Regions from separate parts of the Pseudogracilibacillus amylolyticus genome, predicted to be linked through region 3. Evidence: riboswitches for the same ligand, from Rfam matches in the RefSeq annotation. Region 3 holds a riboswitch; each other region holds the start of a gene.
The links. Region 3 has a riboswitch for thiamine pyrophosphate ahead of thiW (energy coupling factor transporter S component ThiW). Riboswitches for the same ligand answer to the same signal wherever they lie in the genome.

Region 1 (7,635 bases), on a different contig from region 3:
GTCAGGGCTATTAAACGGAAAAAATATTGTCGTAATGGGAGTCGCAAATCAACGAAGTATTGCATGGGGCATTGCAAAATCCCTTCACCGCGAAGGAGCAAACCTTATTTTTACAAATAGACAAGAACGTTCTTATCAAAAACTGCAAAAGTTATTAGTTGAAAATAATATCGAAGCCAAACTATTAGTTTCTTGTGATGTAGCTAGTGATGAAAGTATTAAAGAGGCTTTTCAAGAAATTAAAGAGAAAGTAGGAACGATTCACGGTCTTGTCCATTCAGTTGCATTTGCAAATCGTGAAGAGTTACAAGGTGAATATGCGGAAACATCTAGAGAAGGATTCTTACTTGCGCAAGAAATAAGTGCCTACTCCTTAGTAGCAGTTGCAAACGAAGCAAGAAAATTAATGACTGAAGGTGGAAGCATTGTAACACAATCTTATCTAGGTGCGGAAAGAGTTGTAAAAAATTATAACGTTATGGGAGTAGCTAAAGCATCTCTAGAAGCAAGCGTTAGATATTTGGCCGAAGATGTAGGTAAGAATGATATCCGTGTAAATGCGGTATCAGCGGGACCGATACGTACGTTATCTGCTAAAGGGGTATCTGGTTTGAATGAAATCCACTCTGTTATTGAAGAAAAAGCTCCACTTAGAAGAAATATCGATCAAGAGCAGGTAGGAGATGCAACGATGTTTTTATTAAGTGATCTTGCACGTGGAATTACTGGCGAAGTAATCCATGTCGATTCTGGATACCATATTATGGGGCTGTAACTCAATTATCATTAGTGTTAAGTTCGTCGTAAAATTGTTTCTTGCGTTCTTCTTAGATCCAATCGAGGCGCACAAGGGCACGTGAAAGCGTCTTGCGTTACCTTTCAAGTGGGTTCTGCTCAATAAAGGAAACGCAAGACCACCTTGTATTATCTTTCAAGTGAATTCTATCTGATAAAGGGCATGCGCGGGTTTCCTCCAGTCAATTCCGTTCAATAAAAGGCATACGAGAACGACTTGCGTTACCTTTTTCTTTTGAAGATCTTATTTATTTTACTCATATAATTCGACAATTTCTTCGTTTAAAACATCTACATTAATTTCTTCTATAACTTTATCCTCTATTTCGTATTCTTCTTTTAATAATAAAATTCTTTTTACGCTTTCTTCTAAGCGACTTTCTGTTATTTCACCAGCTAGAACAGCTGCTTTTATCTGTTCAAAAACAGCTGTTACGTTCTCATATTGATGGGCTACTAAAACAATGTCTACCCCAGCCTTTATGGCATGTACTGCTGCTTCTCCAATCTCATAATCATTTAAAATAGCATCCATCGTTACATCATCCGTTATGACGACACCATCAAAATGAAATTCTTCCCTTAGAATGCCAGTAATTATTTCATTTGAAAGTGTCGCTGGAGCGTCTCCTATTTGCGGGAGCATTATATGAGCTGTCATCACTACATCTGCACCTGCATCAATCGCCTCTTTAAAAGGAACTAATTCAACATCTTTTAATTCCTCCATACTTTTATCTATTACAGGCAATTCTTCGTGAGAATCGATATGCGTATCCCCATGACCAGGAAAATGTTTAATTACAGGAATTACTTGTTCTGCTTGCATCCCTTGCATCGTTTCAACCCCGAGTTCTCCTACCAGCTCGGGATTACTTCCAAATGAGCGCTCTCCAATTACACGATTATTTGGATTGTTATTCACATCTATTACTGGGGCAAAATTTACTTGAAAACCAAAAGCTTTTACTTGCCTTCCCAATACTTCACCTATTTTTCGAGCAAACTCCTTATCGTTTTTTAGCCCAATTTCTTCATTTGTTTGTAAATCGTATAAATTTGGTAGCCTTGTAACGGTGCCACCTTCTTGATCCACACTAAGTAAAAGCGGTATGTTGTTCTGTTTATTTTCAATTTTTAAATCATTTAATAAGTTTAATGACTGATTCGGTTCTTCTAAGTTAGCTGAAAATAAAATAAAACCACCTAATTTATACGTATGAATCAATTTCTTTGTTTGGTCAGTCAAAGTTGTACCTGTTATTCCACCAATAATAAGCTGACCAATTTTTTCATCCAACGTCATTTTTTTAATTTTTTTGGAAATGTCATCGACTTCATTTTTATCCATACTAGCTTCAGTTTCTCCCTCTAATTGTTTCATCGTTTTCGTTATATTTTCTCGCTGTGGATTTGTTGAAACCAGGTTATTTAAATCATTTCCAACATTCGCTTCTAAGGTAATCATTGGATCTTGACTCATAATAAAAAACACAATCAAACTAACGATTATAGCGATCATGGAAACTACTAACCTTTTCACCAAATCACCTCTTGTATCACGTGCATCAAATATTGTCAGTTACTAAAATACCTGCTTTTTTTAAGGCGTTACAAGCAGCATCAATTTTTTCTTGTGAATCTGACTCTATCGTATGTAAATGAATGCCTCCAGTTAAAATTGATAGTGGCGCAGCATTATTTTGTGAAAAACTCTGGACAAACTGTTCTACTTCATACCTGCTTTTCACCATAAGCGAGCCGATCAATTCGCCATAAAAAGGATGTTCTACAATCACATCTACAACGGTAACACCACAGTCTACCATAAGTTCAAGCTCTTTTTTCGTTTCCTCAGGTGTATGTTTACAAACAATCACTTTGCGAAATGTGTCATTCTGAGCTTTCTGTTGATAATATAAATACCCTCGACTAGTCGCAATAATTGGTTCTTCACTCGTTCTAAGTAAAGCAATATCTGTTACGATTACTTGCCTGCTTACACCTGTTTTTTCCGCAAGCATCTTTCCAGTTAGTGGTTTATCATTTTGCTTCAGCAAATCAATGATATATTTTCTACGTTCGTCGCCGGACATATTTATCCTTTTTTCCATTTATATTCCATCCCTTTACTATTGATGATGATTATTTCATAGTTATTTGTTCACATCTTATCACAGATTAATTAACTTGTTGATCGTTATACAGTGTCACTATTGAATAGTTGGTTTGAATAACAATTTGAAATGAGCTAAAATAAGAAATGAAAATGAAAAAGCAGAAATTGTAATGTCTACAGGGGGAGCCATTCGGCTGAGAGTGAACAAATCGTTCTTACCCTTCGAACCTGTTAGTTAATACTAGCGTAGGGATGTAGGTTTTTTGATGGGAAAAATTAATCAATCTAAACGGATACCATCAAGCTCCCCGTAGAATTGCTTTTTTGTATTAAAAATTTGGGGGAGTGTTAAATTAATGAGCTCGAACCGTACTTTATTTTTTATTGAAGTTGCCATTCTGACAGCTTTAGCATTGCTTTTAGATATTATTCCTTTTTTAAAATTTAAACTTTGGCCAGCTGGTGGTTCTATTTCATTAGCAATGATTCCTGTATTCATTCTCGCCTTTCGTTGGGGTCTAAAAGGCGGAATCCTTTCAGGGTTCTTATGGGGTATATTGCAGATTGCAGTAGGAGACGCGTATATTCTTAATTTTTGGCAAGGATTAATTGAATATGGATTTGCTTTTACTGTCTTAGGATTTGCGGGAATTTTTGCAAAATCTGTTCAACAGGCTGTGAAACAACAGAATAAAAAAGAGTTATTGAAGTTTATCATTGCAGGGATTCTTGTCGGGGGTTCATTACGTTTTCTTGCCCATTTCTTTGCAGGATTTATATTCTTTGCCGACTCAGTACCTGAAGGCCAACCAGCTTGGCTATACTCCTTTATTTATAATTGTTCGTACATGATTCCGGCGATGATTATTTGCATTATTATTATCTATTATTTATTTAACAAACAACCAAGAATGCTACTTAAAAATTAAAATATATGTAAAAAATAGATAACCTGTTTAATTAATGGTTATCTATTTTTTATTGAATAATTTTAAACCTTAAATTGATGTGTTCGTTTATTTAAATCCTCCGCCATCGTTGACAATTGTTCCATTGCTAAGGTAACTTCTTCGATGGCAGCAACTTGTTCTTCTGATTGTGATACAACTCCAGATGTGTTATTAGCTGTTTCTGTTGAAATTGATTCTATTTCTTTCATTAATTCAGCAATCTGTTCCACATCATTTGTTATTTGTGAAATTCCATTATTCATCAAATTTATTTCAGTCGATACTTCATTAATCGATGTTTTAATGTCTTGAAAAGCCTTTCCAGCATCCTGGATAATATCAGTTCCTATTTTCACAGAATCAATACTTGCGCTTGTTTCTTCTACAGCATTTATCGTATCGGTTTGAATATCATGAATTAAGCCACCGATTTTTAAAGTCGCTTCAGCCGATTGCTCCGCTAAATTTCGTATTTCATTTGCTACTACCGCAAAGCCTTTTCCACTTTCCCCGGCATGTGCAGCTTCAATAGAAGCATTTAGTGCAAGCAAGTTTGTCTGCTCTGAAATTTTCGTAATAATACTAACAATATCACTAATTTCGTCAGATTTATCGCTCAGTTTTCCCATCGAGTCAGACATTTGGACAGAGCTTAAATTAATAGTTTCCATTTGTTTAATAGATTCAAGAATCATTTTTTCGCCGTACCCAGCTTTTTCAGTAGCATTTTCAGAAGCTATATGTAAATCCTTAGATTTGTTATTCATACCTTCTGTGTTATTAGAAATTATCGTCAAAATTTGGTTCGCATTATGTACAATACCTACCTGTTCTTCTGATCCCGACCTTACATGATGGATGGAATGTAAATTTTGTTCTGCTGTAACAGAAACTTCTTCTGCACTAGCGGACAATTCTTCTGAAGTAGCGGCTACTTGCGTCGAACTTAACGACAGATCTCCGATAATCGCCTTCAGATTATCTGCCATTTTATTTAAATCGTTGGACAGTTGACCAATCTCATCTTTATTTTTTATCGATAACTTCTCAACTGTCAAATCACCTTCAGCAACACGATTTGCAAAATTTGCAATTGAATGAAGAGGCTGTGTTGTTTTTTTAATAAGAAAAATTGTCGCTACACCAGCTAATAAAATAGGAATAATTGCGGTTAAAAAAACTCCCTTTAATCATATCCCATGTACGAGAATGCAAGATACTAGATTCAAAATCAATTGCACTAATAGCGATGATATCTTTATCCGGATCATGATCTTCAAAAATAGGTGCATACCCTGTTAAACGTTTCATCCCACCAAACTCATACACTTCTGAGTAAACAGGTGCTTTTGTTATTTGAAGCTGCTCCAAATCTTCATCACTAATATAAAAAGCATCACCCGAATTAAAACCTTGTTCCAACATATTTTCATCAACAGCTAAAAGTGTCCCCTCAAGATCCATTATGTATTGTCCTTCAAAAATATTTTTATGTTGAATCGTCCAGTCAATACTTTCGCCTACCTGTTTAGCCGCCTCTGTATCACCTGCTTTAATTCTAGCGAGATCTTCAGGGTCAATTAGTGCTGTTGTAATATTCGCACAGCCATATAATTCTACCCCCGCCGCTTTAGTAATTTCCTTATAATTCGCACTATACATTGAAAGAAAAATAATTAAAATACAAAAAATAAGAATACTCATAATAATTAAGCCCAATCTTCGAGTAAGAACATTTTTATTCGACATTTTTCCTCCTTATCTCTCATTCTACTTAATCAGTGAATAAGTTAGGACTTTAAAAGTGATCCTTTTTCCCTATGATAACAGATATAAGCCCCAAGGGAAAATGCCTACCCTGTACAAAAGTTTCATAATTGAAAAAAGATGCTTGTTTATGTAAGGAAAAGTTAATAATGGGAATGGATATGAGTAACTCAACTTTCGCATCAATAAAATGAGTGACTTAATGCGGAGTCGTTTTCGATAATGCGGAATGGATGAAAATGGATGCTGAGTCGTTTCTCAAAATGCGGAGTGGCGGCCGATAGATGCTGAGTCGTTTTCTAAAATGCAGAGTGGATACCGAGGGATGCTGAGTCGTTTCTCAAAATGCAGAGTGGCGGCCAATGGATGCTGAGTCGTTTTCCATAATGCAGAGTGGATCCCAAGGGATGCTGAGTCGCTTTCCAACATGCAGAGTGGCGACCGAGGGATGCTGAGTCGTTTTCCAACATGCAGAGTGGCGACCAATGGATGCTGAGTCGTTTCTCAAAATGCAGAGTAACTGCAAAGGGATGCTAAAGTCGCTTTCCATAATGAAGAATGACAGCCGATCAATTCGTGATGTATTTTCGTCCGTTGCGGTAAGACATTCGCTATTCGAAATCACTGCAGCAAACGTCACACATTATATAGATCTACTCCATCTAACGTTAAAATCTAGTCGAACAAGAACTGAAAAAGTTAACAAAAATAGAACCACAATTAATGCGATTCTAAAGTAAAATTAACTCTTCCTTATATAAATGCGGCTAAGAATTCTCTTTTGGGAGACGGTCCGTTTGAAGCAACTCTAATCGCAAAATAGCTGATAGAGAAGTACACAGTTAAAAGTATTATTTCCCTTCAACAACGTCTTTAAATATTTCATAGGAACGTTTTTGTTTATCTTGATCAAAAATATACGTGACAGCCATGATTTCATCAACATTATATTTTTCCTGGAAATTCGTCAATTGTTTTCGGATAGAATCCTTGTTTCCCAAGAAGGTCACACTAGTCATCGATGAAACTGCTGCCTTTTCTTGTGAACTCCAAAGTTCATCCATATTATCAACAGGTGGAAGTAATGGTTCCTGGCCTCCACGGACAACATTTAAGAAAAATTGCTGTAACGTTGTTAACTCCCTTTTTGCTTCTTCATCACTTTCTGCAGCAATTACATTAAGACATACCGTCATATGCGGAGAATCTAAATAGACTGATGGCTTGAATTCTTTACGATATATGGAGATCGCTTCTTCCATATATCTTGGCGCAAAATGGGATGCAAATAAATAAGGTAATCCTAGTTCAGCTGCTAAATAAGCTGAATTTGGAGAAGATCCTAAAACATAAAGCGGTACATTTGTATTAATAGCTACGTTTGCTTTTACATGTCCTTGATCTTTATCTGACCCAAAGTATTGAAGGAGCTCCTCGATATCTTTTGGAAAAGAATATACGGAATCCTCATTATGAGATCTTCTTAGTGCACTTGCAGTTAACATATCTGTACCTGGAGCTCGTCCCAAGCCCAAATCTAAACGATTAGGATAAATGTTTGCCATTGTTCCAAATTGTTCTGCTACAACTAACGGAGCATGATTAGGTAACATTATACCACCAGCTCCAACTCTAATTTTTTCAGTATGTTCTAATATATGTTTAATCAATATAGACGTAGCTGAACTTATTAATGAAGCGGTATTATGATGTTCGGCAATCCAGAAACGTTTATACCCCATTATTTCCGTCGCTTGCGCCAAATTAACCATGGAATCAATTGCCTCTTTCGTACTTTCGCCTTTTCTAAGAGGTCCAAGATCTAAAACTGAAACGGGTATATTTATATTTGCCATTTTTAAATTCTCCTTTTGAAACCTTGTTTGCTTTTCTGATTTACATTTTAACAAACAATCAAGTAAATAGCAGATTATGTGATTGTTCTCTTTGAAAGGGTTAGTTTTAAAACAATCAAAAATGATTACAAATAAAAGAAGCTAAACT
Region 2 (6,314 bases), on a different contig from region 3:
AATAGATAACCTGGAATAATGTGCTAGTTTACAATAAAACTTGATAAACAAACATCTTCCATATCAAGTATTGGAGAAGTATTTGCAGAAGAACATGTACCCTTAGGCATATCAATTAAAAAAGGGAAGGTGAGTCGTGGCGATCTTAATGAATGGTGGGAATCAAGATCCATCCCTGCGAGTCGAGTTGGCATTGAGCGATTACTTGAAACATTAAATATAACATCAACAAAAAAACTACTTGATAAGTCATATGGATTAAGTTTATCTGATCAATATTGGATTTGCCCTGATAACTCTAATTTAAAATGGGATGACATTAACTTTTTTCATCATACCTTTTCAGAAGATGTAGGAAATCTTCTTTTTGATATGGAATATAAAGAAGAAAATATTAATTTATTGTCACCTGATAATACGTCTGATGGGTGGCTAAAAAAGAAATGGAAAATTATTGATGGTAAACGTGTCTTGATTAAAGGTGGTAGTGGTGCAACGCAACAAGAGCCATATAATGAAGTGTTCGCAAGTAAAATTTGTGAGCGATTAGGTATACAGCACATACCTTATACATTGATGGTTCAAGAAAATTATCCATATAGTATATGTGAAAATTTTATAAATCCTGATACAGAATTAATTAGTGCATGGTATGTTATGCAAACAGAAAAAAAGCAAAATCATGTTTCTGTTTACCAACATTATTTAAACTGTTGTGAGCGATTAGGTATTCCTAACATGGTAGATTTTCTTGATAGAATGATTGTATTGGATTATCTTATAGTAAATGAAGATAGACATCAAAATAATTTTGGAGTCATTAGACATGCTGAAACATTAGAGTTCATTGGCGCTAGTCCTATTTTTGATAGTGGAACTTCTTTATGGCACTCTAAACCATTATCATTAATTGGTGTTAATCAAAAAGTGAATTGTAAACCTTTCAAAAATAATCATGAGGATCAAATAAAATTAGTTCAATCTTTTGATTGGTTTGAACCATCTTCTTTGCGCGATATGGAAAGTGAATTTTATGATATAACAACGGATTCTTTGTTCATTGATGATAATAGAAGGGATCAGATTTGTTTAGCTTTTCGTAATCGAGTAGATATGCTATTAGAGTTTGTAAATAAGCGGTCAAAAGAAAAATACTTCATTGGCTTAGACATCCCAAATGATGTGAAAAAAGATGTAAAGTATAGTGGAGATTCTCAACCGCCAAGAAAGAAGAAATTTCGTGATCTTGAACGGTAATCGAATGCCAATCAAAAAGGAAGATGAGCTTAGAGAGGATTTCATCGAGAAGTTATTGAATGAATAAAACGGACTTATAAACATACCTATGGTAATCTCGCAAATCAACTATTTAACTGTTTTATTTATTTCAGGTCACTATATTTACGTTTTCAGAATAAAAACATTGATAAGTCAACGTTTGAGATCATAGAAAATCATTTTTTGATGGGTGTTTATCAAAACTGCCGAAACTTCGCTTAGATTCAACATAAACACGTTTTACTTCTAGTAAGCGCTTCTTTCTTTTCTTTTTTTGACTTTTTTCGAACGCTTACGCCAATGATAAAACCACTTTTCGTAACACCTAATACTTGGCACATCTTAAAATATTTCCTACCTATATTGAAAATTTTTTAAATTAGCTTTACAATATCTTATATAATAGATAGTATTAACATCAAGAAATAAGTTCACATGGTTTGAGACATATACATGCGACAATCTTGATCAACTTATATCACTTGCTGATATGGTCGACTGATTAGGTAATACACTTGAAATGATTTATCGAGTGTATGCCCATTCGTTCCAAAAAATCTAACAAAAAACAGTCCGTGCCTTTAGTGAAAGCGTATCATTTGGGGTTGAATAATAAATAGTCATCTTTAAACATTGTTATATCAACTGTTTGAAGTGACTCATAGATATTTTTATTACTAGGAGTGCTTGTGAAACAAGCTGAGATCGAAGTGTGACTTCGGGATTCTTATAACCTGATCTAGTTAAAACTAGCGAAGGGAAGTGATGTATTGCTATTTTAGACTTGCTATTAGCAAACCACTTTCCTGTACATATTCAGAAAAGTGGTTTTTTTGGCGGATAGGAAAGTATAAAACTTTCCTACTGCATAAGTGCAACTAAGGCACCCGCCATTAAAGGCTTGGCCAATGCCAAGTTTTCTAAATTATAAGTTAGTTAGGAATTAAAGGAGGTCAAATGAAGGGCTTACATATAATTTCAACTGGAAAACAATCAACTGATGAATTTGTAAAAAAGGTTAAAGCAGTTCATGCAAAGATAGACTTTATTCATATACGTGAGAGGAATTGGACTGCCAAGGATCACATTACTGTTATAAAGAAACTTATTGCGGCTGGAATAGACCCTAAAAAAATTATTATTAATGATCGAGTTGATATTGCCGTAATAGGGCGTGCAGGTGGGGTACAGCTAACGTCTCACAGCCTAGATGTGCGTGATGTTAAAAAGTACTTCCCTTCTTTACAAATAGGTTGTTCTGTCCATAGTGTAGAGGAAGCGTTAGAGAAGGAAGAGCAAGGAGCGGATTATTTAATTTATGGTCATATTTTTGAGACAAATTCAAAAATCGGACTAGCTCCACGTGGACTAAAAGGTTTAAACAAAATTACTAGCCGTGTCAAAATTCCTGTCATCGCGATAGGCGGGATTACACCAAATAATCTCTCTACTGTTTTACAAGAGGGAGCAAGCGGCGTTGCAGTTTTGTCAGGGATATTGCTTGCAGAAAATTGTACAATTGCTGCCGTTAAATATCGGGAGAAATTAGCTGAAATGAGGTGAAATGAATGAAATTACATATCAATGGTTCCGTAGTAGAAATACCTGGAACGATCAAAACGATTTCAGAATTAATTAATCATTTTGATTTTAGTACTCCTGTCATTATTGTCGAGCATAACAATGTTATTTTACAAAATGGGGAACATGAAACCACTAAAATAAATGATGGAGATAAAATTGAATTTGTTCAGTTTGTTGGTGGAGGTTGATTTTGCCAGATGTATATAAAAAATAAATGGAGGGAAAAAAGATGTTAAAAATAGGAGATTACGAGTTTACATCAAGATTATTTCTTGGAACAGGTAAATTTTCAGATTTTGATATACAAAAAGAAGCGGTACTTGCATCAGAGACAGAAGTGTTAACATTTGCAGTAAGAAGGATGAATATTTTTGAGCCTAGTCAACCAAATTTTTTAGAAAAGATAGATTTAGATAAATATAAATTTTTACCAAATACCGCCGGAGCAAAAACTGCGGAAGAAGCGGTTAGAATTGCGAAATTAGCACAAGCTTCGGGGATTTGTCATATGGTAAAGGTTGAAATTATCGGCTGTGATAAAACATTGCTGCCTGATCCTGTTGAAACATTGAAGGCGTCAGAACAACTTTTAAATGAAGGGTTTACCGTTTTAACCTATACATCAGATGATGTTGTACTTGCTAGAAGGTTGGAAGAGTTAGGAGTACACGCTGTGATGCCGGGCGCCTCACCAATTGGTTCTGGGCAAGGGATCATTAATCCATTAAATTTGAGTTTCATTATTGAACAAGCTGCTATTCCCGTTATTGTTGATGCTGGGATAGGTTCCCCGAAAGATGCTGTTTATGCAATGGAGTTAGGGGCGGATGCAGTGCTGTTAAATACAGCTGTTTCCGGGGCAAAAGATCCGGTTAAAATGGCAAAAGCGATGAAGTTAGCAATAGAGGCAGGGAAGCTGGGCCATGAAGCTGGTAGAATTCCGATGAAAAGAACGGCGACAGCAAGCAGCCCTTTAGAAGGGATTAGCTTATAATGATGGACCGTTACTCTAGACAAATTTTGTTTTCTCCTATTGGGGAAGAGGGGCAGCAAAAATTAGCAAAAAAGCATGTGTTAATAGTAGGGATCGGGACACTTGGTACCCAAAGTTCTGAAATGCTAACAAGAGCGGGAATTGGAAAACTAACCATTGTTGACCGTGATTATATCGAATGGAGTAATTTACAAAGACAACAATTGTATACGGAGGAAGACGCAAAAAATCGTACACCAAAAGCAGTGGCTGCAAAAGAAAGGTTGCAGGCGATTAATTCAGAGGTTGAAATAGATGCAAGAATTATGGACGTAACACCGATTGAATTAGAAGAACTCGTAGAAGGCGTAGACTTAATTTTAGATGCAACCGATAATTTTGATATTCGGATGATGGTAAATGATATTTCACAAAAACATCAAATACCGTGGATTTATGGCTCTTGTGTAGGGAGTTATGGAATGAGTTTTACGATCATTCCAAATGAAACACCATGCCTTCATTGTCTAATGGAAACAGTCCCCGTTGGCGGACCGACTTGTGATACTGCAGGTATTATCCACCCAGCCGCAAGTCAAGTTGTTGTGCACCAAACGACGGAAGCGTTAAAAATATTGACCGATAATTATGATGCTTTAAGAAAAAAAATAATTTCTTTTGATGTTTGGACAAATCAAATTGTCCAAATGAATGTTTCATCAATGAAGAAAGTGGATTGTGCCTCTTGTGGTGAGGAAGCTACATACCCATTTTTACAATTTGATGAGCAGACAAAAACTGCTGTTTTATGTGGACGGTCATCTGTGCAAATTAGACCGCCAAAAGTGCAGCAACGTAATTTGAAGCAACTAGCTCAACAGTTGGAAAAAACAGGCGGAAAAGTGGAAGCGAATGCTTTTCTTTTATCTTTTACAATCGACGATGAAAGAATGGTTGTTTTTGAAGACGGAAGAGCACTAGTTCACGGAACGAATGATGTTGAAAAAGCAAAGACATTGTATCATCGTTATTTGAGTTAACTAAGGGATGTGAAATTGTGCAATCCATAGCAGGCGCTCGGAATTTTATTGAATTATATAAACAAATGATTCGCATTCGTTATTTTGAAAAAGAAGTGGAACGGAATATGAAAAAAGGACTGTTTCATGGTACAACACACCTTTGTATTGGGCAAGAAGCTACAGCGGTTGGGGTTTGTTCTATGTTACAAGCAGGCGATAAAATTACAAGTACCCATCGAGGCCATGGACATTCCATTGCCATGGGCGCAGATATAAATAAAATGATGGCAGAAATATTCGGAAAAGAAACTGGCTACTGTAAGGGGAAAGGCGGATCGATGCATATTTCCGATGTGGAGGCTGGTAATTTGGGCTCTAACGGAATTGTCGGTGGCAGTATTCCGATTGCTGTTGGCTCTGCACTAACAGCACAGTTAGAGGGGAAGAATGAGGTAACCGTTTGTTTTTTTGGAGACGGCGCCACAAACGAGGGAAGTTTTCATGAAGCTTTAAATCTTGCATCTATCTGGAAACTGCCGGTTGTTTTTGTTTGTGAAAATAATGAATACGGGATGTCCAGTCCGATTAAAAAAATGACCAATATTAATGATTTGTCGATACGAGCTGAAGCATATGGTTTTCCTGGTGTAACAATCGATGGCAATAATCTTTTAGATGTAATGAAAGAAGCAGAAAAAGCGATGCAACGAGCCAGAAATAGGGAAGGACCGACACTTATTGAAGCGAAAACATATCGATTTAGCGGACACTCAAAAAGCGATAAACAACTTTATCGTTCAGCTGAAGAAGTGAAGGAGCGGAGAAAAAAAGATCCCATTATGCGATTTGAACAGATTCTTATTCAAACTTGTGAAATAGTAGAAAAGGATATGTTAAAAATTAAACAAGACATTCAAAAAGAAGTAGAGGATGCAACTATTTTTGCTTTAGAAAGTAAAGAACCAAGTATGGAAGAGCTTTTTACAGACGTTTATGCATAAAAAGTATGAGCTCATGCTTAAGGGGATGATTGGATGCGTGAGTTAACCTATCTGGAAGCAGTCAGGGAAGCATTAGCACAGATAATGAGACAAGATAAAAAAGTGTTTTTACTAGGTGAGGACATTGGAGAGTATGGGGGAGCTTTTGGAGTTACAAAAGGTCTATTAGAGGAGTTTGGTGAGGAGCGCGTCCGAGATACACCAATTAGTGAACTCGGTATTACTGGTGTTGCAGTTGGGGCAGCATTAACAGGAATGCGACCAGTCGTAGACATTCAGTTCTCAGACTTTTTGACATTAGCACTAGACCAAATTGTCAACCAAGCTGCAAAAATTCGTTATATGTATGGCGGAAGGGGAAGTGTTCCACTCGTTGTCCGTACACCAAGTGGTTCTGGAACGGGTGCTGCAGCTCAACATTCCCAAAGCTTAGAAGCATGGCTGACACATATACCC
Region 3 (7,635 bases):
TGCCGGTGTGCTAGGTCGAAAATCGAGTAATAGTAAACTGTGAAAAGTGATTAAGTTCGACATTTGTGTAAGCGTATTTAACAGAGTCGTAATATCACTATATCCTGAGATAATTTTAGGGTTATTTCTAATTACATCATAGTCTAAAAAAGGAAGGATTCCGTCTACTCCAACTCCTCCTCTTGTTGGCAGAATCATTTTCACGGTATTATTTTCAAACATATTCATTAAATCTGCTGCACGTTCTTCCGGTGACCCAGCTAAAAAGCCTGTCGCAGCATAAACATTTTTTCCTAAAACTACATTAAATCCAAAGTTCTCTAATGTTTGAATACCTCGATTGATTACCATTGGACCAAGTGGACTTCCCAATGTCACGATTCCAATCGTATCCCTTTGTTCTAAAATAGACGGTCTCACTGCCATTTTTGCCACCTACCACTTTTGTTTTTATGCTACATTAGCCTATTCAAGTTGATTTAATTGCGTGACACTTGCTGATAATAGCTTACGAAACCACGATCCACCTATAAATTTACTTTTACTAACCATAGATATCTAAATAGTAGATATCTCTTAACAGTGCTAACAATTATTGCCTTATGCTATAATATAAGTTAGACTATATGCAAAATTCATTTAATTTTATAATTATTTATTTCTATTTGAGGAGGGAACTTTTTGAAACAAGTATATTCTTCAATTGATGAAGCTGTTCGTGATGTACATGATGGGGCAACAATAATGGTTGGAGGCTTCGGTCTTTGCGGAATTCCTGAAAATGCAATTCATGCATTAGTTAAAACTGGTGTAAAAGATTTAACCGTTATTTCTAATAACTGTGGGGTAGATGATTTTGGGCTCGGCTTACTATTAAAAAATCAACAAATTAAAAAAATGATCGGCTCCTATGTTGGTGAAAACAAAGAATTTGAACGCCAAGTTATAGAAGGAATCATTGAAGTCGAATTAACCCCTCAAGGAACGCTCGCTGAAAAAATTCGTGCTGGAGGTGCCGGAATTCCTGCTTTTTATACACCGGCTGGGGTTGGTACACAGATTGCTGAAGGTAAAGAAACTCGAACATTTAACGGAAAAGAGTATGTTCTTGAAGAAGCTTTAACTGCTGACTTTAGTTTTGTAAGAGCGTTAAAAGGCGACAAAATGGGGAACTTAATTTATAACAAAACAGCAAGAAACTTTAATCCAATTATTGCGGCGGCAGGAAAAGTAACAATCGCTGAAGTGGAGGAGCTTGTAGAAGTCGGTGAACTTGACCCTAACTATATTCATACCCCAAGCATTTATGTGCAACGAATTATTCAGGGTGATCAGGAAAAACGGATTGAAAGACGAACAGTTGCCACGGCAAATAATTAAGTGAGGAGTGAAAACATGAGTAAAGCAAAAGTTCGTGAAAAAATCGCCCGTCGAGCGGAGAAGGAAATTAAGGACGGATACTATGTGAATTTAGGGATTGGTATGCCGACTCTAGTTGCCAATTATATTTCGGATAATAAACATGTCGTGCTTCAGTCAGAAAACGGCCTTCTTGGAATTGGTCCTTATCCAACTGAAGAAGAAATTGATGCAGACTTAATAAATGCTGGCAAAGAAACGGTGACCATGATCGATGGAGCTGCATTATTTGATAATGCTGAAAGTTTTGCGATGATACGTGGTGGTCATATTAACCTCGCCATTTTAGGTGGAATGGAAGTTTCCGAAACTGGTGATTTAGCAAACTGGATGATTCCAGGAAAAATGATTAAAGGTATGGGTGGTGCAATGGACCTTGTTCACGGTGCCCAACAAATCATTGTTATTATGGAGCATGTTACCCGTGACGGTGAACCGAAAATTTTAAAAGAGTGTACCCTGCCACTCACAGGTAAAGGTGTCGTAAATAAAATTATTACGGATCGAGCTGTCATAGAAGTTACAGAAAATGGTCTCGTCTTACTTGAAGTTGCAGATGGATTTACAGTAGAGGATGTCGTAAATTCTACAGAAGCAGAACTAACCGTTAGTGAAAAATTACTTGAAAAAGCATATTAAATCTAAAAAATCCCATTCGCCAAAAAGATGAGTGGGATTTTTTATGTTTGCGTGTACGCGACTCTGCATGTTGAACATGCCACTTTGCATCTTTACTGCGACTCTGCATGTTGGATGAGTCACTCTGCATCTTTTTCGGCGACTCTGCATATCGAACGAGCCACTCCGCATCTTTTACGACGACTCTGCATATCGAACGAGTCACTCCGCATCTTTTACGACGACTCTGCATATCGAACGAGTCACTCTGCATCTTTTTCGGCGACTCTGCATATCGAACGAGCCACTCCGCATCTTTTACGACGACTCTGCATTGCGGATAAGCCACTCTGCATCTTTTACGGCGACTCTGCATATCGAACGAGTCACTCCGCATCTTTTTCAGCCACTAAGCATGTTTTCTAGCCGCCCATAATTGCATGAATTAAAACACAAGTATAGCCCGATATGACAATAAAAATGATTTCTGCTATAATGGCTTTGGAGTGAATAATTTCATATGTACACTACTAGGGGTGCCCAAATATGCGGGCTGAGAAGAAATGCAGATTATTTCTAACTCTTGTGAACCTGATCTAGTTTATACTAGCGGAGGGAAGTAGTAAATTGTTAATGTTTAAGTTTAGTTAACTACAAACCAGGTTCCGTGTTGAATCTGGTTTTTTACTATTTTATAAGCTAACACCCCTTTCGAATTGGTTTAAGAGGAGGAGGTCAATGAATCAAACAAGATTACTAACGACGATGGCGCTATTAGTAGCTATTGGAACGCTGGGATCTCAATTGATTTGGTTTCCCGCTGGTGTTGCGAAAGCTTATCCGGTCCAACATGCAGTGAACGTTTTGGCTGCGGTAATGCTAGGCCCTGGGCCAGCTGTTACAATTGCTTTTGTGATTGGACTACTTAGAAATATGTTAGGACTAGGATCATTACTTGCGTTCCCGGGTGGAATGATTGGTGCGTTTTTAGGCGGTTACCTTTACAAAAAGTTTGGAAAAAAATACTTTGCCGCACTAGGTGAAGTTGTCGGAACAGGAATTATTGGTGCGTTATTCTCCGTTCCATTTGCAAAAATTTTAATGGGAACGTCTTTTGGTGCCTTATTTTTCATTCCCCCTTTCTTAGTAAGCAGTATTACAGGTGCTGGAATTGCTTTATTTATCGTTTCTCGCGTTAAATATGAAAATTTTATTCAATTAAAAAATGAGCAAAAATTATAAAAGGAGTTGCTTAACATGAAAGAAGTAGCTTGTTCTTTAACAATTGCAGGGACTGATCCATCAGGGGGTGCTGGAATTCAAGCTGATTTAAAAACTTTTCAAGAATTACAAAGTTACGGCATGTCTGTCATTACGTCAGTAGTTGCGCAAAATACAACCGGGGTTCAAAGTATTCATCATCTTCCTTTACAGATGATTGAAGATCAGTTAGAATCTGTTTTTTCTGATATGCCAGTACATGCATTTAAAACAGGAATGATTGCCAATATTGAGATGATGGAAATTATTCAAGCAAAAGTTAAAGACAAGGATATCCCTTTTGTTATTGATCCTGTTATGGTTGCAACGAGTGGGGATGCATTAATAAATGAGGATGCAAGAGTTTACTTACGAGACCAATTAGTGCCACTTTGTAAAGTAATTACACCTAATATACCTGAAGCGGAATTTTTAACCGGTGAAAAAATCACTTCAACTGAAGCGATGCAAGATGCTGCTAAAAAAATTGTTCATGAATATGGTGCGGGCGCTGCGCTTGTAAAAGGCGGACATCTTGTCGGGGATGCGGTTGATTTTTTATATAATGGAAAAGAAATGTATACATTTACAGAAAAACGCATTGATACAGTAAATACCCATGGTACAGGATGCACGTACTCCGCTGCAATCACTGCTTATCTAAGTCATGGTCTTTCATTGATTGAAGCAGTTGAAAAAAGTAAACACTATGTGACCGAAGCAATTAAACAATCGTTTGATTTAGGTAAAGGAAACGGACCAACAAATCATTTTGCAGTGAGAAAGGAAACCATTAAACTATGAAGGCAATCGACCAAGTAAGAAAAGCACAGCCGTTAATTCATCATTTAACGAATCAAGTTGTCATGAACTTTACTGCAAACGGACTGCTGGCTTTCGGCGGCTCTCCAATCATGGCAAAAGAACCGGCGGAAGCACGTGATATGGCGAGCATTGCCAACGGTGTACTCATTAACATCGGGACAATTGTAGAAAAAGAACTTGAAGCAATGATAATCGCTGGACAAACTGCAAATGAAAGAGGGATTCCAGTCGTCCTTGACCCTGTTGGTGTTGCCGCTTCTAATTTTAGAAAACAAGCAATTCGGACATTGTTTGAAAACATTTCTTTTACTGCTGTTAAGGGCAATGCCGGTGAGATGGCGCATTTAGTTGGAGTCGCTTGGGAAACAAAAGGTGTAGAATCCATTGATGATGATATTTCAAAATTGGAAAAAATTGCTCAACTAGCTGCGGAGAAATATAATACTTTAGCTGTTGTGACTGGTGAAATTGATATTATTTGTTATAACGGAAAAGTTAAAGCAAACAGAACTGGACATGAGTATTTAACTAGAATTACAGGTGCAGGATGCCTCCTTGGCTCCATTCTCACCGCTTGTTTAACAACCGAAACAGAAAAAATAGATGCCGCTTATGAAGCAGTTCATTTTTACGGTGCAGCTGCAGAAAATGCTGCTATAAGAAACGAGGTTAACGGAACAGGTACCTTCCTCCCTGCCTTTATCGATGAACTTGGAAAATAAGGAGCAAATAAGATGACACAGCAAAATTATTTACGAAAATACTTTATAATGGGTAGCCAGGATTGTGACCGCGATCCAGAAATTATCTTACAAGAAGCAATTGACGCCGGTATTACCGCTTTTCAATTTCGAGAAAAAGGAAAAGGATCGCTTAACGATGAAGCAAAAATAGATCTTGGGAAAAAATTACGTGCGCTTTGTCGTAACCACAATATTCCATTTTTCATTAACGATGATGTGGAGCTTGCAACAACACTTGACGTTGATGGGATTCATGTCGGCCAAGATGATGAAAAAATCGCTAACTTACGAAGCGAATTTCCAAATCTACTTATTGGCTTATCTGTTTCTAATGAAGCAGAGTTAAAAAGAAGCCCGATTCATTTAGTCGATTACGTTGGAGCAGGCCCGATATTTGGAACAACTTCAAAAGACGATGCTAAAGCTGCTGTCGGTACTGATTGGATAAAATTTTTACGAAACAAGCACCGCTATCTTCCTATTGTTGGCATCGGCGGGATTAATACATCGAATGCCCAGCAAGTGATAGAAGCAGGAGCAGACGGGGTTGCTGTTATTTCGGCGATTACGAAGTCAGAAAATATTTATACTACTGTAAGCTCGCTTTGATAAAATAATTATCCAGTCCGTTTAGCGGATTGTGAAAAGGCCAATAAAATATTTATGCTGCTTAGAGCTACAACAATTAAAAATAAATAAAATATGATGGAATCGCCTGCTGGATAAATACCATCACCTAGATAACCCATTATGACGACATTTAGTCCAGAAACTAAAATTGCAGTAATGGAAAAAAGCCCGACTATCAATGTATTGGCCCCCATTTTACGTTTCAAGAGACTTATTAATAAAAATAATATGATCACAGAACTCAAAATGAAAATAATTAAAATTATTCTCATATATAAATAAATTTCTAAACCTTCCAATTTCATAATCTCCTTAATATGATAAAGCCTAAATCGATATGAGATTTAGGCTTTTTATGTTATTAGTAAATTAATATGAACTGCTACCCTTTGCCCCTGTTACGATAGCAATTCCTGCACTCGCACCAATTCTATTCGCACCCGCTTCTATCATCGCTTTAGCAGTTTCGAGGTCACGCACCCCACCCGATGCTTTTACTCCCATTTTAGGACCGACAGTCTGGCACATCAAGCGTATATCTTCTACTGTTGCCTGCCCCGGTCCAAACCCAGTAGAAGTTTTTACAAAATCTGCACCCGCTTCTTTTGCTAGTAAACAAGCATGCTCTTTTTCGTCGTCCGTTAAAAAGCCCGTCTCAATGATTACTTTGACAACAGCTTGGCCAGCAGCAGCATAAACAACTTGTTTAATATCGTGATAAACTGTCGTCTCATCTTTTGACTTTAAGGCACCGATATTTATAACCATATCGACTTCCGTTGCACCAGAAGCAATGGCGTCCCGAGTTTCAGCAACCTTGGCAAAGGTACTCGTCGCCCCTAATGGAAACCCAATCACCGTAGTTACCCCTACATTCGTACCCATTAATGCTTTTGCAGCGGTACGTACCCACGATGGATGAATACAAACTGTTGCAAACTCATATTGTTTTGCTTCTTCACAAAGTTTTACGATGTCCTCTTTTGTCGCCTCCGGTTTTAAAAGTGTATGATCAATCATACTTGCTATACGTTTTTCTACCATTTATGTCTCCCTTTCTTTCATCGATTAAAAAAAGTCGGTTAGAAATGTTTGTTTTTGCGGAATCATTTTCTCTAATTGTTCGATTGCCGAGACCTTCCCATCAATTAAATGATGTGCCAATAACTCTTGTGGGCGTTTGAATCCTAGACAAATCGATGTGAATTGCTGAATCGTACAGTTGATATCGCCACTTCTTAAGCCTTTTACTTTCGTTACTACTGTTTTCCCAGACTGTGTCCGAATGTGATAGCAGGCACTATTTTCAGGAAAAGATTCATCTTCAATCAAAATGTGAACGGAACCTTCTGCCTCTGTAAATGGGTAATCTTTTAAAAAATTATCCACATCGACAATCCGAGCCATCGCAAAGGTTTCTTTCTCTTGTTTAAAAAATGGATTTTTTAATTTATAAGGCAGTAAATCATTTTCAGGAACGATCATTTTCACTTCTTTAGCCATGGAATCATGATTTCCAATAAATTCATAAAGCAAATGCATCCCATTTAACGACGTATAAGCCATTTCTATCACAGTAAATACTTCATCTCTCACTTTATAGATGATATATCCCTCTGGATGACCTGTCTCGTGATAAGCCACTCTAATCTGTGCCACTTCATCTGTAAGTACGCGCTGTTCCCACCATTTTTCATTCCGTTTAAGCATGCCATTATACTGTTTTGCGTACTTCTTGTAGATTGAATCAAGTAATGAGATATCATCTGTTCTTCGTATATAGCCATTTCCATTCCAATCTTCTTTTAATATTCTAAGTGGGATTGTATAACGTTGATTCATAAATGATAATTCCCATCCGTACTTTCTATAAAACCCAACATGAAAAGGATCTAAGATAGAAATCGTTTGTCCAGCTTGCTTCATTTCTTTTAAGGCCTTTAACAATAACTTTTTTGCAATCCCCTGTCTGCGAAATTCTGGCCATGTCGCGACAGAAGCAATCCCTCCCATTTGGTAGACTGCCCCATTGATATACATTTCAAGTGGGATAATATGCAGTTTCCCCGCTAAAGCCCCATCTACCATATACCCTAAAATTGAGTGACGCTCGACTTCCTCTATTTTCACCTTACGTCGT
Region 4 (7,635 bases), on a different contig from region 3:
TTCTCATGTGAGTGAAGGCAAACGGTTAGAAGAAGCAAAGTCTATCATTAACGATGATATTTATGAAGAAAATACAGAAGATATAAGTAAGTATTATGAAGATATAAAAACAGGAGACACGATCGGTTTATTTTATATTCCAAGACTTGACCGTGAAATTCCGATAATTGAAGGAACAGATGAAGATGAACTAGCCCAAGGAGTCGGCCATTACAAAGATACCGGCTTTCCCGGTGAAAATAGACAAATTTTATTATCAGGACATCGCGACACCGTATTTCGTCAGTTTGGAGAACTAGAACACGGGGATGAGCTGCATATTAAAATGGAACATGGAACTTTTATCTATGTCATTCATGATCATGAAATTGTGGACGCTGATGACCGGACCGTCATCGATCCAAGTCGTGAAGATGAATATTTAACTGTATCAACATGTTACCCATTTTCATTTATCGGTAGTGCACCAGATAGATATGTTGTGTACGCATATCCGAAAGCGACAGAATAATCCCATAAAATATTAGGGAATTTTTTCAATCCTACATAAAAACTCATCGCAATTTTTGCGATGAGTTTTTCGTTATGATCCTTGTTTAAATTCGTGCACCCATACTTCTAAGTTCGGATTCCATACAGAACCATCATGAATGGACGTAATCGCCTGTTTATATTCTTCCAAACTTGCATATCCTTCTTGTTTGGCGTTTTCTTCGGTTACTTCTCCTAACTTTTGCTTGTACACATTTTCCAGCATAAAAATTTCGCCATCTACTTCCCATGTGTCTCCAATATTTCCAAAGCGATTACTTCTTCGAACGGCAGTTTTCTCGCCTTTTTTCATTTTTTCAATATCTTCAAGTCTTGTCACTAAGCTCGTAAGTTCATATTTATATTCCATTACGATGCCCTCCTATACTGTCTCTTCCATTATACAGAGAAATCAATAATTTGCCTATTCAATTCCCCACAACTCTTAAAAAGTCAATTTCCATTCAAATTATCTCCCTAAAAGTGTGATTTAAATCACACTATCCTAACAAGATCACTATTATCATAGATACTATGAGATATATACTCACACAATGTAGGAGTGATTAATATGGTAGAGACAGTAGAAACATACGATGGATGGTATTCCTTACATGATTTTAGAACGATTGATTGGGAAAAATGGCAAGCAGCTACTGATACGGACCGTGAAAAAGCATTACATGAATTTCATACCTTACTTGATAATTGGCAAAAAACGGAGGACAATAAAGAAGGCAGTCATCAGCTGTTTTCAATCGTTGGTCAAAAAGCGGACATTATGTTTATGTTTCTAAGACCAGAAATGAAAGATTTAAATGAACTGGAAAACGCGTTTAACAAAACAGCAATTGCTCATTATATGAAACCCGCTTATTCCTTTGTATCGATTATTGAAAAAAGTTCTTATACTAAACCTGAAATCGATCCTTATAAAAATCCGGAAATGTTGAAAAAACTATATCCGACGATTCCAGATTCAGAATATGTCTGCTTTTATCCGATGAGTAAATTACGTGGAGAAACAAATAACTGGTTTACATTAGAAAAAGAAGCACGCGGCAAAATGATGTTCGACCATATTAAAACAGCCAAACCATTTACGGAAGAAATAAAACGGATTATCACTGGATCAATTGGACTCGACGACTATGAATGGGGAGTCACCTTATTCTGTGATGATCCACTTCAATTTAAAAAACTAATTTACGATACCCGTTTTGATGAAGTAAGTGCAAAATACGGTATTTTTGGATCGTTCTATATTGGAAATTTACTTCCAGCAAATAAAATAGATCGCTATTTTTCAGTTTAAGAAATGAAAAAGTAACCGCATGTTGGTTGTGGTTACTTTTCTTATTATGATTAATCCAGTTCTTTTACATTATGTAATGCTTCTTTTAATTTTCCTAATTCATCTAAGCTAAACGTAATACCTTTTCCCATTTTCGTATGATCTTCTGACCAATCACGAATATCGTATTTTGGCTCCCTACCGTTCCAACTAACCAAATTTAATTCTTTCTTCCAACCCTTCGATCCTTCAGATAATACGGCGACGGTTTCGATAATTTCAAAGTTAAATGCGGACATTCGATTTTCTCTCCTTAATCATGACAAATTAATGCGACATTATGCATAAGGTGCACGCCACTAAGCATTTTTTTGAGTGACTACGCATCTTTTCGAGCCACTAAGCATCTTTTTTAGCCACTACGCATCTTTTCGAGCGACTCTGCATGATGGTCTGACCACTCGGCATCTTTGTAGGTGACTCTACATTAAAAATCCAATTTATAAAAATAATTATATCATCACTTAAAGGAAAAATACTCATTTATCTAAAAAAAACAAGCATGGATTCATCCACGCTTAAAAGTTTAATGAAATATTTATTTTTCCTTCCGTTCCTGTTCAATTTTTGTCGCCGCTTCTACATCCGATTCATCCGCGATTTCAGTCTGAAACCTTGTAGGAATGGGTGCTGGACGATCTGGTTCATGAACTCTATCCATCATATAAATATGGAAAACAGCCTCAGCAGCTGCTGCAATATATGCTGCAGCAAATGCCGGTAATAAAATGGAAGCCGTTCCTTCCACAACCAAGTTTCCTAAAACTAAATAAAGAACGAAATACGCAGCAAAATCCGCAACTGCTGCCACTGCTTTATTGATCCTTGGTAAAATAAACAGATCGCCAATATAAATAATTCCCGCCACCACTAACGTCATCAAAAGCAGGCGTCCAATTGTAGCATTAAAAAATATACCAAATATTGAAAACGTAATAACCCCAACACCAATAAATTTTATGACAAACGCCTTTAATTGTTCCATAAAATACCAAACACCTCTTTTTATCTCTTAGTATTTGGTAAAATATAATTTTTATACTATGGTAGAGATAGAAGTTTTAAAGGAGCGTTTTTATGATCGAGGTATATACAGATGGAGCATCAAACGGAAACCCTGGGATCAGCGGTGCAGGAGTTTATATCAAAGCTTATGGAAAACAATACGAATATTCGATTCCTCTTAAAGAAATGTCCAACCATGAAGCAGAATTCCATGCTGTAAATAAAGCATTAGAAATTTGTCTGGAAAAATTCCCCGATGAAATTTTATCCTTTCAATCAGATTCGCAAATAGTTGTCACAGCGATTGAAAAAAGGTTTGCCAAAAATCCGATTTTCAAGCAATTATTAGATGAGATTATGGAAAAAGCAAATCATTTTCCACACTTTTTTATTAAATGGATTCCAGGCAAACAAAATTTTCATGCCGATCAATTAGCAAAAAAAGCAATTCAAATACAGCAAAAATAGCTGGAACTATTGCTCATTGGTTCCAGCCATTACTTTAAAAATAAAGGAAGATTTTGCTGTATAAATTAAACTAAAAATCATGACTAATATCCCTATAGCCGCAAAAATAAACTTAAGTTCTCTGACCTCACTAATTCCCGCAACAAAAAGTGATATGAAGCCGACAAACCAAAGCCATAAGAATATCGGATTCGTTTTAATCTCAATCCTTGCATTTTGATTAACTTCGAATTCCTTACTAGCACTAAAACCCTGTTTCGCCCTAAGTTTAATACTGTTTTTGTCTGTCTGAATCAAATATTCCTCACTATTTTCTAATTTTTTTACCAGTTCACCATCAACTAGTAAAGAAATTTTCATTGCCGCACCCATGAATCCTGTTTTTCGTTTTACCTTTACTTCCAAACAAGTTCCCCCTTTGCTATTTATTAATTAGAGTATACCATTTTTGCTAATTATTATAGATCTTCCGAACGGGAAAGCCCACTGTCTTTTACTAATAAAACCACTTCTCTAAATGAACGAGCATTTCGAGACTGATAAGAAACATGGTAAGGAACTTGACTTATCCGAAATCTCTGATAGCATTAGTTTCAAATTAATAATTATTTTTCTACTAGGGGCGCCGGTATGGCTGAGATAAATGTAAATTTAGCACCCTTAGAACCTGATCTGGTTAAGACCAGCGGAGGGAAGTAGAATTCGCAAAATAATTGCGCTATTTTTTAGTGCATTAATTTTGAGAGTAGCTTCCTTCTACTAGTCTTTTAGAAAAAAAAGATTAGAGGAGGATTTTTTTATGAAGTTTACAGATCAATTGAAAGAAGCAACGAAGGAAAGTTGGGAGCAAAGTTTAAACCACCCTTTTGTCCAAGGGATTGTGAAGGGAGATTTACCGTTTGAGACTTTTAAGTTTTATATTTTACAAGATATTTATTACTTAAAACATTACGGTAAAGTGCACGCTATCGCTGCAAGCCAAGCAGATGATTTTCAACTTACAGCAAAACTTGCAGATAAAGCCCGTTATACAGCTGAAGCTGAGCTAACGGTACATAATGAGCATGCAGAAATTTTAAATATTACAGACAAAGATATTAAAAATTTCAAACCAGCTCCAACTGCATATGCGTACACATCGCATTTGTATCGGGCGACAATGACTGGTAGCTTAGCACACTCTGTAGCGGCGATGTTGCCATGTTACTGGCTCTATGCAGACATTGGGAAAAAGAATGAGAACGCAAATCCGGAACCAGAAATTTATCGAAACTGGATTAATATGTATGCTGGTGACAGATTCCAAAATTCGACCAATGAAATGATTGATTTGCTTAATACGCTCGTGGAAGATATGAGTGAAGATGAAAAAGAAAAAGTGAAAGAACAATTTGTCCTTGCAAAAGAATACGAGCTCCACTTCTGGGAAATGTCCTACACAAAAGAAACATGGCTGTCGAATAAAAAACATTCATTGAGCTAATTCGAACCGGAATAGCGCAAGTGTATGAAAGACAGTCGCTATACTTCTTAATTTATTTTTCCAGGAGGATCTTTAATGAAACGTTTTGTAACGACGATGTTAATTGCATTACTGAGTTTTATTCTTGTTGCTTGTAGCAGTGAAAAAACGGAAAAACAAAATGAACAAGTAAAATCAGACATAGGAGGTAAAAAAGTTTCCCTTTTCCTTGATTGGACACCAAATACGAATCATACCGGAATTTATGTTGCAAAGGAAAAAGGATTTTATGAAGAACTTGGACTAGATGTAGAAGTTTTACTTCCAGGTGAAGTGAGTGCAGAACAATTGGTAGCAACGAACAAAGGAGAGTTCGGTATTAGTTTCCAAACCGAAGTAACGCAAGCACGTGCACAGGATTTACCTGTTGTATCCATTGCAGCAATCATCCAGCATGACACAAGTGGATACGCTTCTCCAATTGACAAAGGCATCGAATCTCCGAAAGATTTTGCTGGAAATGTATATGGTGCTTACGGTTCCTTACTGGAAGAATCAATGATTGATCTTGTCATGTCACGTGACGGAGCAGATAAAAAAGATGTAGATATTGTGCAACTTGGTAATTCTGACTTTTTCATTGCAACACAAAAAGATATTGACTTTGTTAGCATCTTCTATGCGTGGACAGGAATTGAAGCGGAAATAAGGGATGTTGAGCTCAACTTCATTCAAAAGACTGATTATGCAGATGAACTTGATACGTATTCACCTGTAATTGTAACAAGTGAAAAATTGATCGATGAAGACCCAGAAACGGTGCAAGCATTCGTGGAAGCAACATTAAGAGGGTATGAATTTGCAATTGAAAAGCCTGTTGAAGCAGCAGAAATTTTAATTGCAGCTGAACCAGATTTAGATCCGGAACTTGTAAAACGAAGCCAGGAATGGTTATCTCCTCGTTATCAGGATGACGCGGAAAAATGGGGAATTCAAGATAGCGGTCGTTGGGAAGTTTTTGCAAAATTTATGTTTGAAAACGGCATAATCGAAAAAGAGATTGATGCAACTGAGGCATTTACGAATGAATTTATTAAGTAATCGGAGAATCTGCTTATGAAAAATAAATTTCTTTTAAAAAGCTGGCGACCTGCTGTTGCAATGGTAATTTTTATTGCCATATGGGAATTTTCTACTAGGGTTTTTCAAATAGAAACTTGGGTACTTCCCGCTCCTTCCGTTATTATATTGGAAATGCGGGAAGCCCTTCCTGCTTTTTTTCCGCATATGGTTTCTACCGTGAAGCTGGTTATGATCGGCTTTTCCCTAGGGACAACGATTGGACTTGGTGTAGCTACTCTTCTTCACCATTCCAACAGATTACGCAAAACGATTTATCCGTTTTTAATTTTATCGCAAAATATTCCGATTATCGTTTTAGCTCCATTATTATTAATTTGGTTCGGTCTAGGGGACACACCGAAAATAATCATTATCGCGATGACATCATTTTTTCCAATTGCTGTCGCTACTTTAAGTGGGTTGGGGCAGACAGATCGAGAACTTTTGCATTATATGAAAATGATGGGTGCATCAAAACGACAGTTATTTATGAAACTGGAATTTCCTCATGCGTTGCCGTCTATATTCTCAGGGATAAAAATTTCTGCGACGTATAGCATTTTAACTGGAGTTGTAGCAGAATGGCTCGGTGCTCAAAAAGGGATTGGCGTTTTTATGACACTTGCCTCCTCCTCGTACCGGACACCGCGTGTGTTTGTCGCGATTATTTTCACAATGATGCTTAGCTTAAGTTTTTTCGCACTAGTACTTTTGATGGAACGCCTTATTATCAAATGGAACAGAGAGGAAATCGAGTAATGAAACTTACCATAAAAAATATTAGTAAGTCATTTGGTTCTAAAAAAGTTTTGCAAAATATTTCGCTGGAGATCGAAAAAGGAGAATTTGTTTCATTGCTCGGCCCTTCAGGTAGTGGGAAAAGTACGTTATTTAATTTGATCGGTGGCTTACTTACTCCTGATGAGGGTGAAATTTTCCTTGATGAAAAAGTTATTACTAATCAATCAGGATATATCAGTTATATGCCACAGCAACCTTCCCTGTTTCCATGGCGCACAGTAATCGATAACGCCGTTTTAGGACAAGAATTATCGGGACAAACCGATGTAGAACTTGCGAAAAACTTGCTTGAAAAAGCAAACTTAGGTGATATGATCCACGCCTATCCACACCAACTTTCCGGTGGGATGAAGCAGCGTGTTGCATTTATCCGTGCTCTATTAAGTCCACAGACAATTATGTGTTTAGATGAGCCGTTCTCTGCACTGGATGCTTTTACCCGCTTCGACATGCAAAAGTGGCTGCTAGAAACATGGGAAGCATATGAACAGTCGATCTTTTTTATTACGCATGATATTGAAGAAGCATTGTTTTTATCGGACAAAATCGTTATCCTTTCTACGAGTCCTGCTGAAATAAAGGAAATCATTCACGTACCATTTGAGCGCCCTCGTGATGAGTCGTTATTACTCAGCTATTCCTTCTTAGATTGGAAGAAAGAATTGACTGAGAAAATTGAAAATGATAGCGAAAAAAGAAAAATAAGCTGAAACTATACAGCTTATTTTTTCCTTAACGACGTTTTCGCTTATTTTTCTTGCCGTGAATATTGACAAATTCACTTTCTTCCGCAGCCTCCACATCATGTTTCGGACTTGTATCGTATTTTTTTGCAATATTTCTTTGCTTCCCTTTATCCTTATTACGATTTTTATTTTCCTCAGACATCTAA

Region 1: another riboswitch for thiamine pyrophosphate. It lies ahead of thiT (energy-coupled thiamine transporter ThiT); the one in region 3 lies ahead of thiW (energy coupling factor transporter S component ThiW).
Region 2: another riboswitch for thiamine pyrophosphate. It lies ahead of tenI (thiazole tautomerase TenI); the one in region 3 lies ahead of thiW (energy coupling factor transporter S component ThiW).
Region 4: another riboswitch for thiamine pyrophosphate. It lies ahead of tenA (thiaminase II); the one in region 3 lies ahead of thiW (energy coupling factor transporter S component ThiW).

Annotation. Positions count from the first base shown of each region.
Region 1 is NZ_JBPPZG010000094.1:1,850-9,484, reverse strand. Features, by position in the region: gene fabI (enoyl-ACP reductase FabI) at 1-775, shown strand, start outside; gene nagZ (beta-N-acetylhexosaminidase) at 1,049-2,338, opposite strand; gene ACPYKA_RS11505 (3H domain-containing protein) at 2,364-2,909, opposite strand; TPP riboswitch at 3,084-3,184, shown strand; gene thiT (energy-coupled thiamine transporter ThiT) at 3,271-3,843, shown strand; gene ACPYKA_RS11495 (methyl-accepting chemotaxis protein) at 3,906-4,958, opposite strand; gene ACPYKA_RS11490 (hypothetical protein) at 4,984-5,613, opposite strand; gene ACPYKA_RS11485 (LLM class flavin-dependent oxidoreductase) at 6,483-7,487, opposite strand.
Region 2 is NZ_JBPPZG010000197.1:79-6,392, forward strand. Features, by position in the region: gene ACPYKA_RS16950 (HipA domain-containing protein) at 130-1,257, shown strand; partial or broken gene ACPYKA_RS16955 (IS3 family transposase) at 1,481-1,622, opposite strand; TPP riboswitch at 1,948-2,056, shown strand; gene tenI (thiazole tautomerase TenI) at 2,236-2,841, shown strand; gene thiS (sulfur carrier protein ThiS) at 2,847-3,050, shown strand; gene ACPYKA_RS16970 (thiazole synthase) at 3,092-3,856, shown strand; gene ACPYKA_RS16975 (thiazole biosynthesis adenylyltransferase ThiF) at 3,856-4,875, shown strand; gene ACPYKA_RS16980 (thiamine pyrophosphate-dependent dehydrogenase E1 component subunit alpha) at 4,941-5,858, shown strand; gene ACPYKA_RS16985 (alpha-ketoacid dehydrogenase subunit beta) at 5,892-6,314, shown strand, end outside.
Region 3 is NZ_JBPPZG010000028.1:1,216-8,850, forward strand. Features, by position in the region: gene ACPYKA_RS05095 (S66 peptidase family protein) at 1-426, opposite strand, end outside; gene ACPYKA_RS05100 (CoA transferase subunit A) at 682-1,380, shown strand; gene ACPYKA_RS05105 (CoA transferase subunit B) at 1,396-2,058, shown strand; TPP riboswitch at 2,560-2,672, shown strand; gene thiW (energy coupling factor transporter S component ThiW) at 2,776-3,279, shown strand; gene thiD (bifunctional hydroxymethylpyrimidine kinase/phosphomethylpyrimidine kinase) at 3,295-4,101, shown strand; gene thiM (hydroxyethylthiazole kinase) at 4,098-4,844, shown strand; gene thiE (thiamine phosphate synthase) at 4,857-5,474, shown strand; gene ACPYKA_RS05130 (hypothetical protein) at 5,483-5,794, opposite strand; gene deoC (deoxyribose-phosphate aldolase) at 5,865-6,539, opposite strand; gene ACPYKA_RS05140 (GNAT family N-acetyltransferase) at 6,564-7,635, opposite strand, start outside.
Region 4 is NZ_JBPPZG010000079.1:1,818-9,452, reverse strand. Features, by position in the region: gene ACPYKA_RS10405 (class D sortase) at 1-511, shown strand, start outside; gene ACPYKA_RS10400 (ASCH domain-containing protein) at 584-901, opposite strand; gene hemQ (hydrogen peroxide-dependent heme synthase) at 1,103-1,846, shown strand; gene ACPYKA_RS10390 (YdbC family protein) at 1,897-2,124, opposite strand; gene ACPYKA_RS10385 (DUF2512 family protein) at 2,424-2,870, opposite strand; gene ACPYKA_RS10380 (ribonuclease HI family protein) at 2,963-3,358, shown strand; gene ACPYKA_RS10375 (hypothetical protein) at 3,365-3,763, opposite strand; TPP riboswitch at 3,967-4,069, shown strand; gene tenA (thiaminase II) at 4,158-4,841, shown strand; gene ACPYKA_RS10365 (ABC transporter substrate-binding protein) at 4,917-5,921, shown strand; gene ACPYKA_RS10360 (ABC transporter permease) at 5,937-6,701, shown strand; gene ACPYKA_RS10355 (ABC transporter ATP-binding protein) at 6,701-7,453, shown strand; gene ACPYKA_RS10350 (hypothetical protein) at 7,476-7,631, opposite strand.